Stieleria sp. JC731: one gene and its partner. The main gene of each other region encodes a partner of the protein of the gene in region 2 in a complex. Links are inferred from orthologs where the notes say so. Each region holds a gene or a part of one and is shown on either strand. Other genes may lie near its edges.

Region 1 (5,404 bases), 320 kb from region 2 along the record:
CGCGAGGTCTATTCGGCACGGGACGCGATCCTAGAAGCCTGTCAGATCAAACCGGGAGATCGGATCGCGGATGTCGGCGCGGGAACTGGATTTTACAGCCGGTTGTTCGCAAAACGCACCGGGTGGGGAGGTTGGGTCTATAGCGTTGATATCTCGCCCAAGTTTTTGCAGCACATCGCAAAGCGCTCGAGCGATGAAGGGATCGAGAACATCACGACGGTTTTGGGGACCGATACTTCGATCCGATTGCCGCCCGAATCGGTCGATTTGGTGTTCATCTGCGATACCTACCACCACTTCGAATCTCCACAGCAGTCACTGGCCTCGATCGTTCGTGCATTGCGTCCGGGTGGTCGGTTAGTTTTGATCGACTTTGATCGGATTCCCGGGCAGTCGCGTGATTGGCTGCTGACTCACGTGCGGGCCGGCAAAGAAACCTTCAAAAAAGAGGTGAACGAGTCCGGTTTGAAGTTTGTCGATGAGGTGAAGGTGGATGGTTTAAAAGAAAACTATCTGCTGCGATTCGAAAAATGACCTCGATCGCTCAGCAACCCTTGGCAACGCGGTCTTTGGGAAGCCATTTGGGATCTTTGCGGACCTATGGTTCCGCCATTGGGGGAGATGAAGCGACGGAAGGTTCCGGCGTGGGAAGTGATTTGACCATTTGGCACAAATGCGAGCCGCTGGGCCCTCGCCGAGATCGCTCGATCGCGGTATCCTTCTCCGGTGACAATCAACTCAAGCTTGCTATACAGACTATATGAGCGTCACGGCAAAACTCGCACTCGAAGACGGTTCGATCTACACCGGTGAAGGTTTCGGTGCAGACGGTGAAATCAGCGGTGAGGTGGTCTTCAACACCTCCATGACGGGCTACCAAGAAATCCTGACGGACCCGAGTTATCGCGGTCAGATCGTCACGATGACTTATCCCGAAATTGGCAATTACGGCGTCAATTCGATCGACGTCGAGCATGAAAAACCCTCTTTGGCCGGGTTTATCGTTCGCGAAGACAGTCGTGTCTTCAGTAACTACCGAGCTGAAGGTTCTCTTTCGAGTTACCTCAAAGAGAACAACATCATTGCCCTTTCTGGGATTGATACTCGAGCACTGGTTCGACGAATCCGCGAGAAAGGTGCGATGCGAGGCATTCTTTCGACAACGGATCTTGATGACGCTTCGCTCGTCGAAAAGGCGAAGAATAGCGAAGGTTTAGTTGGCCGCGACTTGGTTCGCGAAGTGATGCCAAAGTCGGCTGTGAAATGGGATACGCAGCTTGATGACTGGACCGCGGCAGAGGTCAGTCGCCTGCGAGGCGATAAAGCGCAAGATGCTGGTGGAGCTCATGTCGTGTGCATGGACTTCGGTATGAAGTGGAACATCCCTCGCCACTTTGCCTCGCGTGGAAACCAAGTCACGGTTGTGCCAGGTGACACCAGCGCAGAAGACATTTTGAAGTTGAATCCCGACGGGATTTTTCTGTCTAACGGCCCTGGCGATCCGGAGCCATTGACTTACGCACAGAAAACCATTGCCGCACTGGTTGGTCAAAAACCGGTTTTCGGAATTTGCTTGGGACACCAACTGTTGTCACTCGCCCTTGGTGCGAAAACGTTCAAGTTGAAGTTCGGTCACCGCGGTGCCAACCAACCCGTACTGGACTTGGAAACTGGCAAAGTCGAAATCACGACTCAGAACCACGGTTTCGCAGTCGAAGAGGATTCGCTTCCAGATTGCTTGGAAGTCACTCACCGTAATTTGAACGATAACACCGTTGCCGGTGTACGTCACAAAGAAGCGATCGCGTTTGGTGTGCAGCACCACCCCGAGGCATCATCTGGTCCGCACGACAGCCATTATTTGTTCGAGCGATTCCAAGACGTTTTGTCGAAGTAAATCGTCGCGTGAATAGCGTTTGAGATAGTCTTCAACCGCGGCCAGCGCCGACGTGGTTCAGTGTGTTTTGCCCTGAGCCGTGATCGCGCTAGCGACGGTTTCTTGCCCTCGTGCGAGGCTCCCGCCTCGCATGCGATGTCTTGCAGGCTCCCGCCTGCCCATTGGCTTGCAGCTCACTCAACCGCGGCTAGCGCCAAAGCGGCTCAGTCAGTTTTTCCCTGCGCCACGCTCGCAATGGTGTCTTCTCCTCGCCTCATCACCACTCAAACTTTGGCTCGACGCTCAACGTTCCATATTCAAAACCAAGTACAATAGCGGTCCCCTCCCCATTCCCTCCTGGACTGCGTCATGAAAACTTTTGCTTGGTTGATGGCACTTCTGGCATCCGTCTTAACAACCGCCGCCAATGCGGCTGACAAGCCGAATATCTTGCTGATCTGTGTTGACGACTTGAAACCTGCGATCGGTTGCTACGGCGACGCCATCGCGAAAACACCCAACATTGATGCGTTGGCCGCCAAAGGTGTCCAGTTCAATGCGGCATACTGCAATCAAGCCGTTTGCGCCCCTTCACGCAACGCGTTGATGACCGGACTGCGACCGCAATCAATCGGTGTGTATGACTTGGCAACCAATTTCCGCAAAGGGGCTCCCGATGCGATCACGATGGGGCAGCACTTTCAAGCTGCGGGTTATCGTGCCGAAAGCATGGGGAAAATCTATCACCGGGGGCACGGCAATTCCGATGACGCGGCAACTTGGTCGGTGAAGCACTGGAATCCACCGGGACCGGCATATCAATTGGAAGAGTCACGCGCCAATCCGCAAAAGGCTGGCGGCAAAACGCGATATGCCGCGACGGAGCGAGCTGAAGTTTCAGACGATGCTTATCCGGATGGGAAGACTGCGGACGAAGCGGTAAAGCGAATCGCGGCAGCAGCCAAACGCAAAGACACTCCGTTCTTTATCGCGGTTGGATTTGTCAAGCCGCACCTTCCATTCAATGCGCCTGAAAAATACTGGGAGCTCTATGACGATGTCGAACTCCCGATGCCTACGGTAACGACACCTCCGGAAGGGGCACCCAAGTATGCGCCGACGAACTGGGGTGAGCTGCGAAACTACAGCGACATTCCGAACAAAGGTGACTTATCCGAAGCAACCGATCAGCGTTTGATTCACGGCTACTATGCCGCGACGAGTTACATGGACGCACAAGTCGGGCGAGTTTTAGATGAACTGGATCGTCAAAAGCTTCGCGACAATACCATCGTGGTTTTGTGGGGCGATCATGGTTGGCATCTCGGTGATCACGGAATGTGGTGCAAGCACACAAACTATGAACAGGCGGCGCGCATCCCGCTAATTATTTCGGCCCCGAGTCGACTTGGAGGTCAAGTACAGCAAAGCAAAGCGTTGATCGAGTCGGTGGATCTGTATCCGACGCTGTCGGCCCTTGCCGGTCTTGAGCCACCGGCCAAAGTTGATGGAGTTGACCAGTCGGACGTGGTCTTGGGCAAGGTCAATTCGGTTCGCGACCATGTCATCCATGTCTATCCGCGATCCAATCGAATCGGTCGCGCGATCCGAACCGATCGGTATCGGTTGGTCGCTTGGGAATCCAATAAGCGTCAGGACCCTGACCCGACCGATTATGAACTCTATGACTATAAAGCTGATCCTTTGGAAACGAAAAACCTCGCCGCATCGCAGCCAGAGGCGGTTGCTTCACTAAAGCTCTTGCTGGAGCAACATCCTCAGCCCAAGCGATCAATCGCTGGTAAAAAATAGGCTGGAGACTCGGAAGTCAAATCCGCCGAAAGTTGTTCAATCGCTTGGTAACAGGGTTTACCAAGCTTTAGACCAGCTTGCGATCACAGCGTAATCGGTTTCCAACTGAATTCCGTCAAGATCTTGAGCGATCGTTGGAACGAATTCAAAGTTGAAGTAATGGCCGTTTTTCATGAATTGGGTTCCCAGTCCCAGGTTGTACCAATAGCCGCCGCGGAAGCTCTCGACATTGGTTTCGATCAGCATGTTTGGCGTTGCGGGATCTTCGCCATCGTATGCGGTACGCCACAAGTGTTCTCCTCGTAGCGAGACAGACCAATGGTCTGTTAGCAAGACGCTGGTCCAGCTATTGAATCGATATTCGTCGCCAACGCTATAGCCGCGATAGTTGCGTCCGATGGGCAGGTCTGTTTGGAACTGATAGCCCACAGACCACCATGATCCAAATCGTTTATAGGTTAGGCCTGGCTTGGCGTTGAATGTTCCGCTGCCCAGACGCATGGGGTATGGCAATGGCTGTGAAACCAATCCGCCGGTCGGTTCAGTTGACTCGCGATAGATGTCGCCAGTCGGAACGCTGCATCCCAGGTTCGCGATCCAGTCTTGGCAATCGTCGCTGTAAAGTCGCAACAACGCGCCGAAAGATGTGTCTCCAAAGCCACTGTTGTGTGTCGTGAAGGAACTGCCGCGGCCTGCGGGATTCATATCGCCACGGATGTGATCCATCGTCAAACTCGGCAGCATCAACATCGTGTAGAGCGTGACATTCTCGCTCGCTCCATACATGACGTGCAGCATGTGCATTTCCATGGTCATGTCGGTTGGTGCAGCACCGGCATTGGTCATGATCCCGTTGACGTTGATGCCAGCTGGCATGCCTGCGGGACCGATTGCGTCGGCATCGGAAACTTTGTCTTTGACGATTTGGTTGTCTTCCATCGACATGGACATGAACTTGTATTCGACCATCCATTCACCTTGATCGTGAAGGTGGTCGCCCATGATTCCCGCAGGGGCATGCTTGTCGGCCAACGATTTGCGGCCTTCACCCGCGGACGCGAATGAGGCCGAAGCCAGGGCTAGAGCTAAGGTGATTCGTCGAATCATCATGGGGGATCCGCCTTGTTCGGTTTAGTGCCCGAGTCTGCCTGTTGAGAATTGGATTGCCTTAAGCTCTCATCGGCAGAGTTTCGCCATGTAGTGTGGAAGCCGAAGTGCGACATCGGGACTTCGTGCGGAAAGCCTTGGGACAACCCGAAGATTCGGCAAGGTTTTACAGCGGCGGTGTTCGAGTAGGACGGGAAGGGAGTCGTACTCGTACTTCAGGGCTCTGCCCGGTACTCGTTATCGTTGCTCGAATCCGGTTCTCGATCGCGGTTGGGGCCAGCTAGTGGTTGCGTCGGTGCAGATTGATTCGCTGTTTTGGTGGGGTGGGGAGTTTCGAGTACGAGTACCGCTTCGCTGAGTACGAGTAAGATGGGAAAGGGCTGGAGCGGAGTTGCGGAACAGCTTCGGGAAAGGTCTTCGTAGGATCGCTCAAGCTTAGTTTGTCGATTGCTCGCAAAGCTGGCTGCTGAGTTCTTCGTCGGTGTGACGCTGCAGCGCACCGATTGATCATTGCCTAGAATGACTCGGTCGAGTGAGCGGATTCGGAACCATTGCCTGGTTAGGCGGTTTAACTGGGTGTGTCCGTCGGCACGCTTTCTCTCAAATTGT
Region 2 (8,969 bases):
CGCGTTCAAATTCGCTGGCGAAGTCGACGTTTTCGAATCGTTGGAGTATTTGAAAACACGACTTCCCGTTGATAGCCAGCGAATTGCGGCACGTGGATTTTCGATGGGCGGCGCCGCATGTTGGCAATTCGCGACGCATTACCCCGATCAATTCTTCGCAGCAAACCCGGGTGCTGGTTTTAGTGAAACGCCGGAATTTTTGAAGTCATTCCAGCAAGAAGATCTCGCCGGTACTCCTGAATTCCAACGCACCCTTTGGCAACTTTACGATTGTCCGCCTTGGGCCCGAAATCTGATTCATTGTCCGACCGTCGCCTACAGCGGTGAAATCGACAAACAAAAGCAAGCGGCTGATGTGATGCAATCAGCACTGCGTGAACATCACATCGACTTGGTCCACATCATCGGTCCCGACACCGCGCACAAGATCCATGAAGATTCGAAAGTGGAAATTGAAAAGCGAATGGATCAACTTGCCAACTTGGTTTCTCGCGAGACTCCCGATGAAATTGACTTCACCACGTACACGCTGCGTTACAACCGGATGCACTGGCTGAAGCTAACCGGTCTTGTTCAGCACTGGGCGAAGGCTCACGTGGAAGCAAAATTGGTTAACGAAGCTCAAGTCGAGATTCAATCCGAGAACGTCACGGCATTGACACTGGACTTTGGCCCCGCGCAGTGGCAAGGCGATTATCCATGTCGACCTGCCATCGCGATTGACGGGCAAACGATTGAAGGCCCCGCAATCAAATCGGATCGATCTTGGAACGTCAAATTGGTCAACCAAAATGGCAAATGGTCAATCGGTCAACCCGATCGGGCAATTCGAAAGAAACCGGGGATCCAGGGCCCGATCGACGATGCGTTCATGGATGCATTTATCTTTGTATTGCCGACGCGGACCTCGTCTGACAAGGCTTTCCATCAATGGGCGGAACAGGAAGCGAAACACGCAATGAATCACTGGCGAAAACACTTTCGCGGTGACATCCGTGTGGTGAAAGACATCGACGTGACCAAAGAGATGATCGCGTCGAAGAACTTGATCGCATTTGGCGATTCGGAATCCAACACTCTATTGGCTCGACTGGCCGATGCACTTCCGGTTCGTTGGACTGCCGACCAGATTCAACTCGGCAGCCAGTCGTTCCCACGAACCAACCACGCCGGAATCTTTGTGTCACCGAACCCGCTTAATCCAGATCGCTACATCGTGGCAAACAGCGGATTTACTTTCCGAGAATACGACTATCTGAATAACGCTCGTCAGACGCCGAAGCTGCCCGATTGGGCGATCGTTGATATCACAGATGGTGCCACGACGAGAGCCCCTGGACGGTTTGTCGACGCGGGATTTTTCAACGAGCATTGGGAAGCCGAATAGTGGCAATCCCCGTTCACTGATTGTGGATCAGCCGAAGTCGAAACCAATGACACGGCGATGACTATTCGTCGCCGTCGACTTCAAGCTCGTCGGGATCGCCTTCCTTCTTGTACTGATCCAGTCGGCGGTAAAGCGTGCGTGCTCCGATCCCTAGGATCTTTGCCGCCTCTTCGCGATTGTCATTGGTCAACTGCAACGTTTTTTCGATCGCCCACTTCTCGATCACGCTCAGTGGCTGGCCGATCAATCCGGAATCGGCAGCATCAGGGATCCCGGGGACCTCGATTACCTCTTCGGGCATCGACAATTCGGATTCATCCATCAATTCCGGTGGAAGGTCATCCAGATCGAGCTTCTCGTCGGTATCGAGCACCACCATCGTTTCGACGAAGTTTCTTAATTGCCGCACGTTACCGGGCCAGTCATACGCAAAGAAGCGTTTGGTGACCGCAGGCGTGAAATGGGCGGCCTGCTTGCTGTGGCGGCGAAGAAACATTTTGCGAAAGTGATCCATCAACGGGATCACGTCTTCCCGCCGTTCTCGAAGCGGTGGCAATGTGACGGTGATCACTTTCAAGCGGAAATACAAATCGCTACGAAAGGTTCCCGCGTCGATCATGTCTTCCAGCGGACGGTTGGTAGCCGAGACCAATCGAACGTTGACTTTGATCGCCTTGTTGTCGCCCACTCGGGTGATTTTGCTTTCTTCCAAAACACGCAGCAGTTTGATCTGCGTGCCCATTGGCATGTCGCCAACTTCGTCCAAAAACAAAGTTCCGCCGTTGGCATATTCAAATGCGCCGACGCGGTCTGCATCGGCACCGGTGAATGATCCCTTAACGTGACCAAACAACTCGCTTTCAACAAGGTTTTCGGCGATCGCGCCAGTGTTGATGGCGACAATGGATTTGTTTCGGCGCGAACTGTTCTGGTGGATCGCTTGGGCGACGACTTCTTTTCCAGTACCGTTTTCACCGGTGATCAAGACGGTCGCATCGGTCGCCGCGATACGGCGCAAACGATCGATGACCTCTTGCATCTTCTTGCTGACGTAGATGATGCCTTCGAAGCCGAATCGTTCATCCAAGCGCGACATCAACTCATTGTTGTGACGTCGCAGTGCAACGGCTCCGACCGCCTTTTCGACAATCGCACGAAGTCGATTAGGCGTGATCGGCTTCTCGAGGAAGTTAAACGCGCCTTGCTGCATCGCTTCGACGGCAATCGGCACGGTCGCATGACCGGTCACCATGACGACTTCTGCGTCTGGCAATCGCTCACCGGCCAACTTTAGAAGCTTCATTCCGTCGACGTCATTCATCACCATGTCGGTAATGATGACGTCGAAGGTATCTCGCTCGACCAGCTTCGCCGCTTCGGGGCCGCTGGTGGCGACGGTGCATTTATAGCCGACCTTTTCCAGGCTTTCCGTCATCGCGTGCGCATGTGCCGCCTCGTTATCAACGACCAGCAAGCGAAATGTCGACGGGTCATATTCCTGACCCGATGCGGTACGTGGCTTGGATTGGGTATCGGACATGCCCGAGGATTACTCCTGATAGCGATGTTGCAGCGATTGCACGCTCAGCGCGTCTTCGCGCAGTGCTTGCATCGCACGCACCGCGGCATCGGCGGCGGCAATCGTGGTGATACATGGAACGCCATGCTGGACGGCTGCGGCACGGATTTTTCCTTCGTCCGTACGAGCCCCTTTCCCGCTTGGTGTGTTCATGATCAACGCGACATCTTCATTCTTCAGATAGTCGATCAGGTTCGGATGTCCTTCGGCAAGCTTTTTGACACGGGTTACCGGAACGCCTTCCTCTTCAAGCTTCGATGCGGTGCCACTGGTGGCGAGTACTTCGAAACCGAGTCCGATCAAATCTCGTCCAAGCTTTCCGGCGTTGTCTTTATGACGTCCGCTCAAACTGACAAAGATTTTGCCTTCGGTCGGAAGGGTGACTCCGGCAGCGATTTGACTCTTGGCAAACGCCAACGAGAACTTATCGCTGATGCCCATGACTTCGCCGGTACTTTTCATTTCCGGTCCGAGAACGATGTCGACGCCGGCAAACTTGCGGAACGGGAAGACACTTTCTTTGATCGAAACGTGCTTTGGAATCGGTTCGCTGGTGACGCCGATTTCCTTAAGCGACATTCCTGTCATTACCTTTGTCGCAACACTGGCAACGGGGCAGCCGGTCGCTTTGGCAACGAATGGCACGGTTCGGCTGGCACGAGGGTTGACTTCCAGAACGTAGACGACAGGCTTGCCGTCTTCGGTTTTAATCGCGAATTGGATGTTCATCAAACCGACCACGTTCAATGCGCGAGCAAGCTTGTCGGCCGCTTGACGCAGTTCATTGATAACCGGCTCGGGGATCGAGAACGGCGGGATCGCACAGGCGGAGTCACCGCTGTGGACACCAGCCTCTTCGATGTGTTCCATGATTCCCATCACGACCACGTCTTTACCGTCGCTGACGGCATCGACGTCAACTTCGGTCGCGTCTTCAAGGAAGTGGTCGATCAAGACCGGCTGGCCATCAGCAACGATGAACGCCTCGGCAACGTAACGTTCAAACTGTGACTTGTCGTAGCAGATTTCCATCGCACGACCGCCAAGAACGAAACTTGGTCGGACCAACGCCGGGTATCCGATCCGTTCGACTTCGCGGCGGGCTTCGTCCATGTTTCGGGCGATGCCACTTGGTGGCTGACGCAAACCGAGTTGATCGATCAGGGCTAAGAAACGCTCACGGTCTTCGGCCGCTTCGATCGTATCAACGCTGGTACCGATGATCGGGACACCGGCTTCTTGCAGACCGCGAGCCAGGTTCAACGGTGTTTGACCGCCGAATTGCACGATGACGCCGTCTGGCTTGGTCGCGTCACAGATGTTGAGCACATCTTCGATCGTCAACGGCTCGAAGAACAGGATGTCGGACGTATCGTAATCAGTACTGACCGTTTCTGGGTTGCTGTTGACCATGATCGATTCGTAGCCGATCTCACGCAAAGCAAAACTTGCGTGACAGCAACAGTAATCGAACTCGATCCCTTGACCGATTCGGTTCGGACCACCGCCCAGGATGACAACACGTTTTTGGTCGCCCTTGCTCGGCAGCTCGTCTTCTTGTTCGTAGGTACTGTAGTAATACGGCGTGTACGCTTCGAATTCGGCCGCACAGGTATCCACACTTTTGAAGACCGGACGAATTCCGAGCTCCAATCGCTTTTCACGGACTTTCAGTTCGGTGGCTCCGACCATCATGCCCAGCTGGCGATCGGAAAATCCGTCGCGTTTGGCTCGCCACATGATGTCGTAGTCAAGACCATCAAGCGAACCGACTTCACGGACTTTGTTTTCCAGTTCAATGATCTGTGCCAAGTGATCCAAGAACCAAGGATCCATATGCGTGATGCCATGGATCTCTTCGATCGTCATGCCGCTTTTGAGCGCGTACCGCAAGTAGAAAATACGTTCGGCGTTTGGGGTTCCAAGCTTGGCAACAATCGCATCACGATCGGGTTGCTCTTCGGTGCCCCAAAGGTCTTTGCCGTCGCTACCCAGGCCAAACGCACCGACTTCCAAACCGCGAAGCGCTTTTTGCAACGATTCGCGGAAGGTTCGTCCGATCGCCATCGTTTCGCCGACGCTTTTCATTTGCGTCATCAGCGTCGCGTCGGCTTCTGGGAATTTCTCAAAAGCAAACCGAGGAACCTTGGTAACGACGTAGTCGATCGTCGGTTCGAAGCATGCCTTGGTCTTTTGTGTGATATCGTTGGGGAGTTCCCACAGTCGGTAACCGACAGCCAGCTTCGCGGCGATCTTTGCGATCGGGAACCCGGTCGCTTTACTAGCGAGCGCACTGGAGCGACTGACGCGTGGATTCATCTCGATCACGATCATACGTCCGGTGTCCGGATTGACCGCGAACTGAATATTGCTACCGCCGGTCTCAACACCGATCTCACGAATGACAGCCAACGAAGCGTCACGCATCCGCTGGTATTCCTTGTCCGTCAGCGTTTGCGCCGGTGCGACCGTGATCGAGTCGCCGGTGTGGACGCCCATCGGATCGAAGTTTTCGATCGCGCAAATGATGACGACGTTGTCGTCCGCATCACGCATCACTTCCATCTCGTATTCTTTCCAGCCGATGATCGACTCTTCGATCAAAACTTCGGTGACCGGCGATTGATCGAGACCGTTTTTGACCAGTGAGTCAAATTCGTCTTTGTTGTACGCGATCGCGCTGCCGCTGCCGCCCATCGTAAAACTGGGGCGAACGATGGCAGGAAGGCCGACTTCTTCGAGTGCGGCGCGTGCTTCTTCGATCGTGTGGACGGTGAAGCCTTTGCAGACGTCCAGGCCGATCTTTTCCATCGCAACCTTAAACTGGTCGCGTTCCTCGGCCTTGGCGATCACCTTCGCGTTGGCGGCGATCATTTCGACGCCGTGCTTTTCGAGAACGCCGTTGGCGTCCAAGTCCATCGCGACGTTTAGCCCTGTCTGCCCACCAAGTGTTGGAAGCAGGGCATCAGGTTTTTCCTTCTCGATCACCTTTTCGACCATTTGCCACGTCAGCGGCTCCACATAGGTCGAGTCTGCGGTCGCAGGGTCGGTCATGATGGTTGCGGGGTTACTGTTGACCAGTACCACCTCGTAACCTTCTTCACGCAGCGCCTTGCAAGCCTGGGTTCCCGAGTAGTCGAATTCACAAGCCTGCCCAATAACGATGGGGCCGCTTCCAATTAACAGAATTTTTTTAATGTCGTCGCGTCGTGGCACGTCGATTTTCCGGTGTTCAGTACGATCGAATCCAAATTTCGGGAAGGATATCAGATCAACCACTAACTTGCGTAGGACACACGCGCCCATATTTTTGGGTTCGTGTCGCAGAATCCCCTCATCGTGCCACAACGGAGCCAGCCGGTGTGTGGAATCGACAGTCGATTGCGAGCGTCAGATGAGCAAGACTTGCGTCCTGCGGCGGCATCGTGGACGGTAGCGTAAAAACGCAAATACGTTGTGTAATTTACGCAGGGTTCAGATTGCCGAACGCAAGTTGCCGAACACAAGTGACGCCGCTTGCACCCAACCCAGCGTTGGTTGCCCGCATCGCCTATCTAGCAATGCGATTTACACGCTGTTCAACTCGCACAACGAAATTCCGCCAATGCCCGCATCAGACGAATCGGGGATGTGGTTGACTGGTCAATCACAGCCGCCGCTCGGATTCACCGCGGCAGCCGGATCACATCAGATAAATCACTAGGCGGGATCTGGAGCCGCATTGACGTCGTCTTCGGGAATTTCATCGCCAGCGACGCTCGCCTTGGCTGCTTGGGACCGATCCCAAAACGTCAAGAAGAAAAGAACCGCAATGACGGCGGCAAAACCTGCCGGCAAAAGCCAGAACTCTTTCGCGCCGGCTTCCCAGCCTTCTTTTGAGGTCGGGTCGAGCGCGATGTGGTCACCCCATTTGCCGAGAACCAAGTTACCGACCAACATTCCGGCACCATAGGTCAGAAGCCCAATCAACGCCTGAGCGCTGGTTCGCATGTTCTTCGGTGCGAGACGGTCAGTGTAAAGCTGCCCAGTCACGAAGAAGAAGTCATAGCAGATCCCGTGCAGCGCAATCCCCAGAATCAACATCGCTCCGCTCGATGGCATCAACCCGAACAACGAATATCGCAGTGCCCAAGCCAACATACCGACCAGCAGCATCAATTTGACGCCAAGCCGTTGCAAGAAGAACGGTACCAACGCCATGAAAAAGATTTCGCTCAACTGGCCGAGTGCCATGATCGCGGTCGTGCGGTCACCAAACGCCATGTAGGTGACAAACTCATTCGTCCGTGCGTAGTAGAACGCCAGCGGGATGCAAATCAGGAAGGAGCAGACCGCGAAAACCAAGTAGCTCGGGTTCGCAAACAACTGAACCGCGTCAAGCCCCATGATCTTGGTAATGCTGACAGCTTGCTCGCGACCCTGGGGTGGCGAACTTGGCAGGCTGAAACTGTAGACGCCATAAATCAAGCTAACGACAGCACCGATTTGAAGCGGTACTGAAGTCTTCGCAGCGTCGACGACTCCTGGAAGAACCGGAACCGGAAACAGGCCGAAGAACGATTCCGAAACAACCAATCCGGCGACGATCCAGCCGATCGTGCCCCAAAGACGAATCTTTGGAAAGTCGCTTTCGACTGAGTTGACGTTCTGGAAAGTGATCGCGTTGACCAGTGCCAGTGTTGGCATGTAGCAGATAAAGAACGCTAACATCACCCAGTAAAAGCGATCCGGATCAGATTCGATCGTGCTGCAGTACCATAACAATGCTCCGCCGACGAGATGCAAGACTGCATTGACGTGCTCTTTGTTAAACAATCGGTCAGCGACGAATCCGACAATCAAAGGTGCCGCGAGCGCAGCCCATGTCTGAGTCGAGTAAATGCCGCCGACGATGGAATTGAGATTCTCCTCGCCCTCGAAAATCACACCCAGATAGGTGCCCAACGAAACAAAAAAGACCCCCCAGACAAAAAACTGGAGGAACATCATCACTTTTAAGCGAACAGTGGTAGGCATCTTGAACGTCTAGATCTGGTGTGACTAACAAGGCATTGAATGAACGAACCGGACACACGGTAGATGGACTAGCCAAAGACTGTGCAAACAGACGGTCGTTCACTTCATTGGATCAATCAGAACCGATGCTCGGGCAGACGTTCATCCATGTTTCTGCGGCGAGCAACGTCACACCAACGCAAGTCCAAAGCAACGGTTTCAGCAATCCGTTCAAGACACGGGCATGACGTGGAATCTGGGCGGGCCTCTATAATAACGCGGTGCGCTCAAAGAGGTGTACCACCTGACGCCACTTGTGTTCACAACGGCGAAATCATCTTCCTTGTAGCGGAAAAGCTTCGGCAGGGTCTTCGCAATCCGCAACCTCGCCTTTTTAAGTAGGCTCGCAGAGTCGCTTCCGTTCAGCTTGCCAATTCAGCATTCGATTCGCCAACAGTACTGCTCGTGACCGCCGGACCGCCGCTACCGAAATCCTGCGAACTGTGTGGGCGACAGACCAAGCGGGGGACGACAGAACACCATCTGATCCCGCGCAAATGCCACCGCAACAAATGGTTCAAAAAACGCTACACTCGCGAACAGATGCAGCAAACCGTTTCGCTTTGCCATGATTGTCATCGCTGCATCCACCGCTTTGTTCCGAAAGAGAAAGAACTGGGACGTGATTACAACACCCTCGAGGAGTTGCTGGCTCATGAGCAAATCGGTCGGTTCGTGGAATGGGTCAAGCACCAAAAGTAAACGGTAAGACTTGCGCATGGATGATTCCGATTGGGACGAAGACGATCACGATTTTGATGCCTCTGTCGATGGCTTTTCGCTAGACGATTTGGGCGCCGCATACGCTCGCGCGGCCGCCAAACATGACCCGGAAACCTTCGCGGCTCCACCAGACCCCACCCCGGACGAAAACGACCAGGAAGACGACGACTCCGGCAACACCGATCTGCCCGACGATGACGATGCTGTCCACCCCGAAGGAATCAT

Evidence for each region.
Region 1: the proteins of carB (region 2) and carA are in contact, whole or in part, in a solved structure (PDB 1KEE), measured with the Escherichia coli proteins. The link is inferred for Stieleria sp. JC731 from one-to-one orthologs.

Annotation. Positions count from the first base shown.
Region 1 is NZ_JAJKFQ010000011.1:1,067,295-1,072,698, forward strand. The notes cover bases 1-2,828. They hold carA (glutamine-hydrolyzing carbamoyl-phosphate synthase small subunit), read left to right. Parts: upstream 1-760; coding sequence 761-1,897; downstream 1,898-2,828. Other genes in these bases: LOC67_RS20850 (class I SAM-dependent methyltransferase), read left to right, coding at 1-534; LOC67_RS20860 (sulfatase), read left to right, coding at 2,246-2,828. Also shown: more of sulfatase, read left to right, coding at 2,829-3,688; transporter, read right to left, coding at 3,746-4,798. UniProt on the Escherichia coli protein: Small subunit of the glutamine-dependent carbamoyl phosphate synthetase (CPSase).
Region 2 is NZ_JAJKFQ010000011.1:1,388,032-1,397,000, reverse strand. The notes cover bases 2,737-6,553. They hold carB (carbamoyl-phosphate synthase large subunit), read right to left. Parts: upstream 6,183-6,553; coding sequence 2,937-6,182; downstream 2,737-2,936. Other genes in these bases: LOC67_RS21910 (sigma-54-dependent transcriptional regulator), read right to left, coding at 2,737-2,927. Also shown: prolyl oligopeptidase family serine peptidase, read left to right, coding at 1-1,387; more of sigma-54-dependent transcriptional regulator, read right to left, coding at 1,449-2,736; MFS transporter, read right to left, coding at 6,666-7,982; hypothetical protein, read left to right, coding at 8,427-8,723; SMC-Scp complex subunit ScpB, read left to right, coding at 8,740-8,969. UniProt on the Escherichia coli protein: Large subunit of the glutamine-dependent carbamoyl phosphate synthetase (CPSase).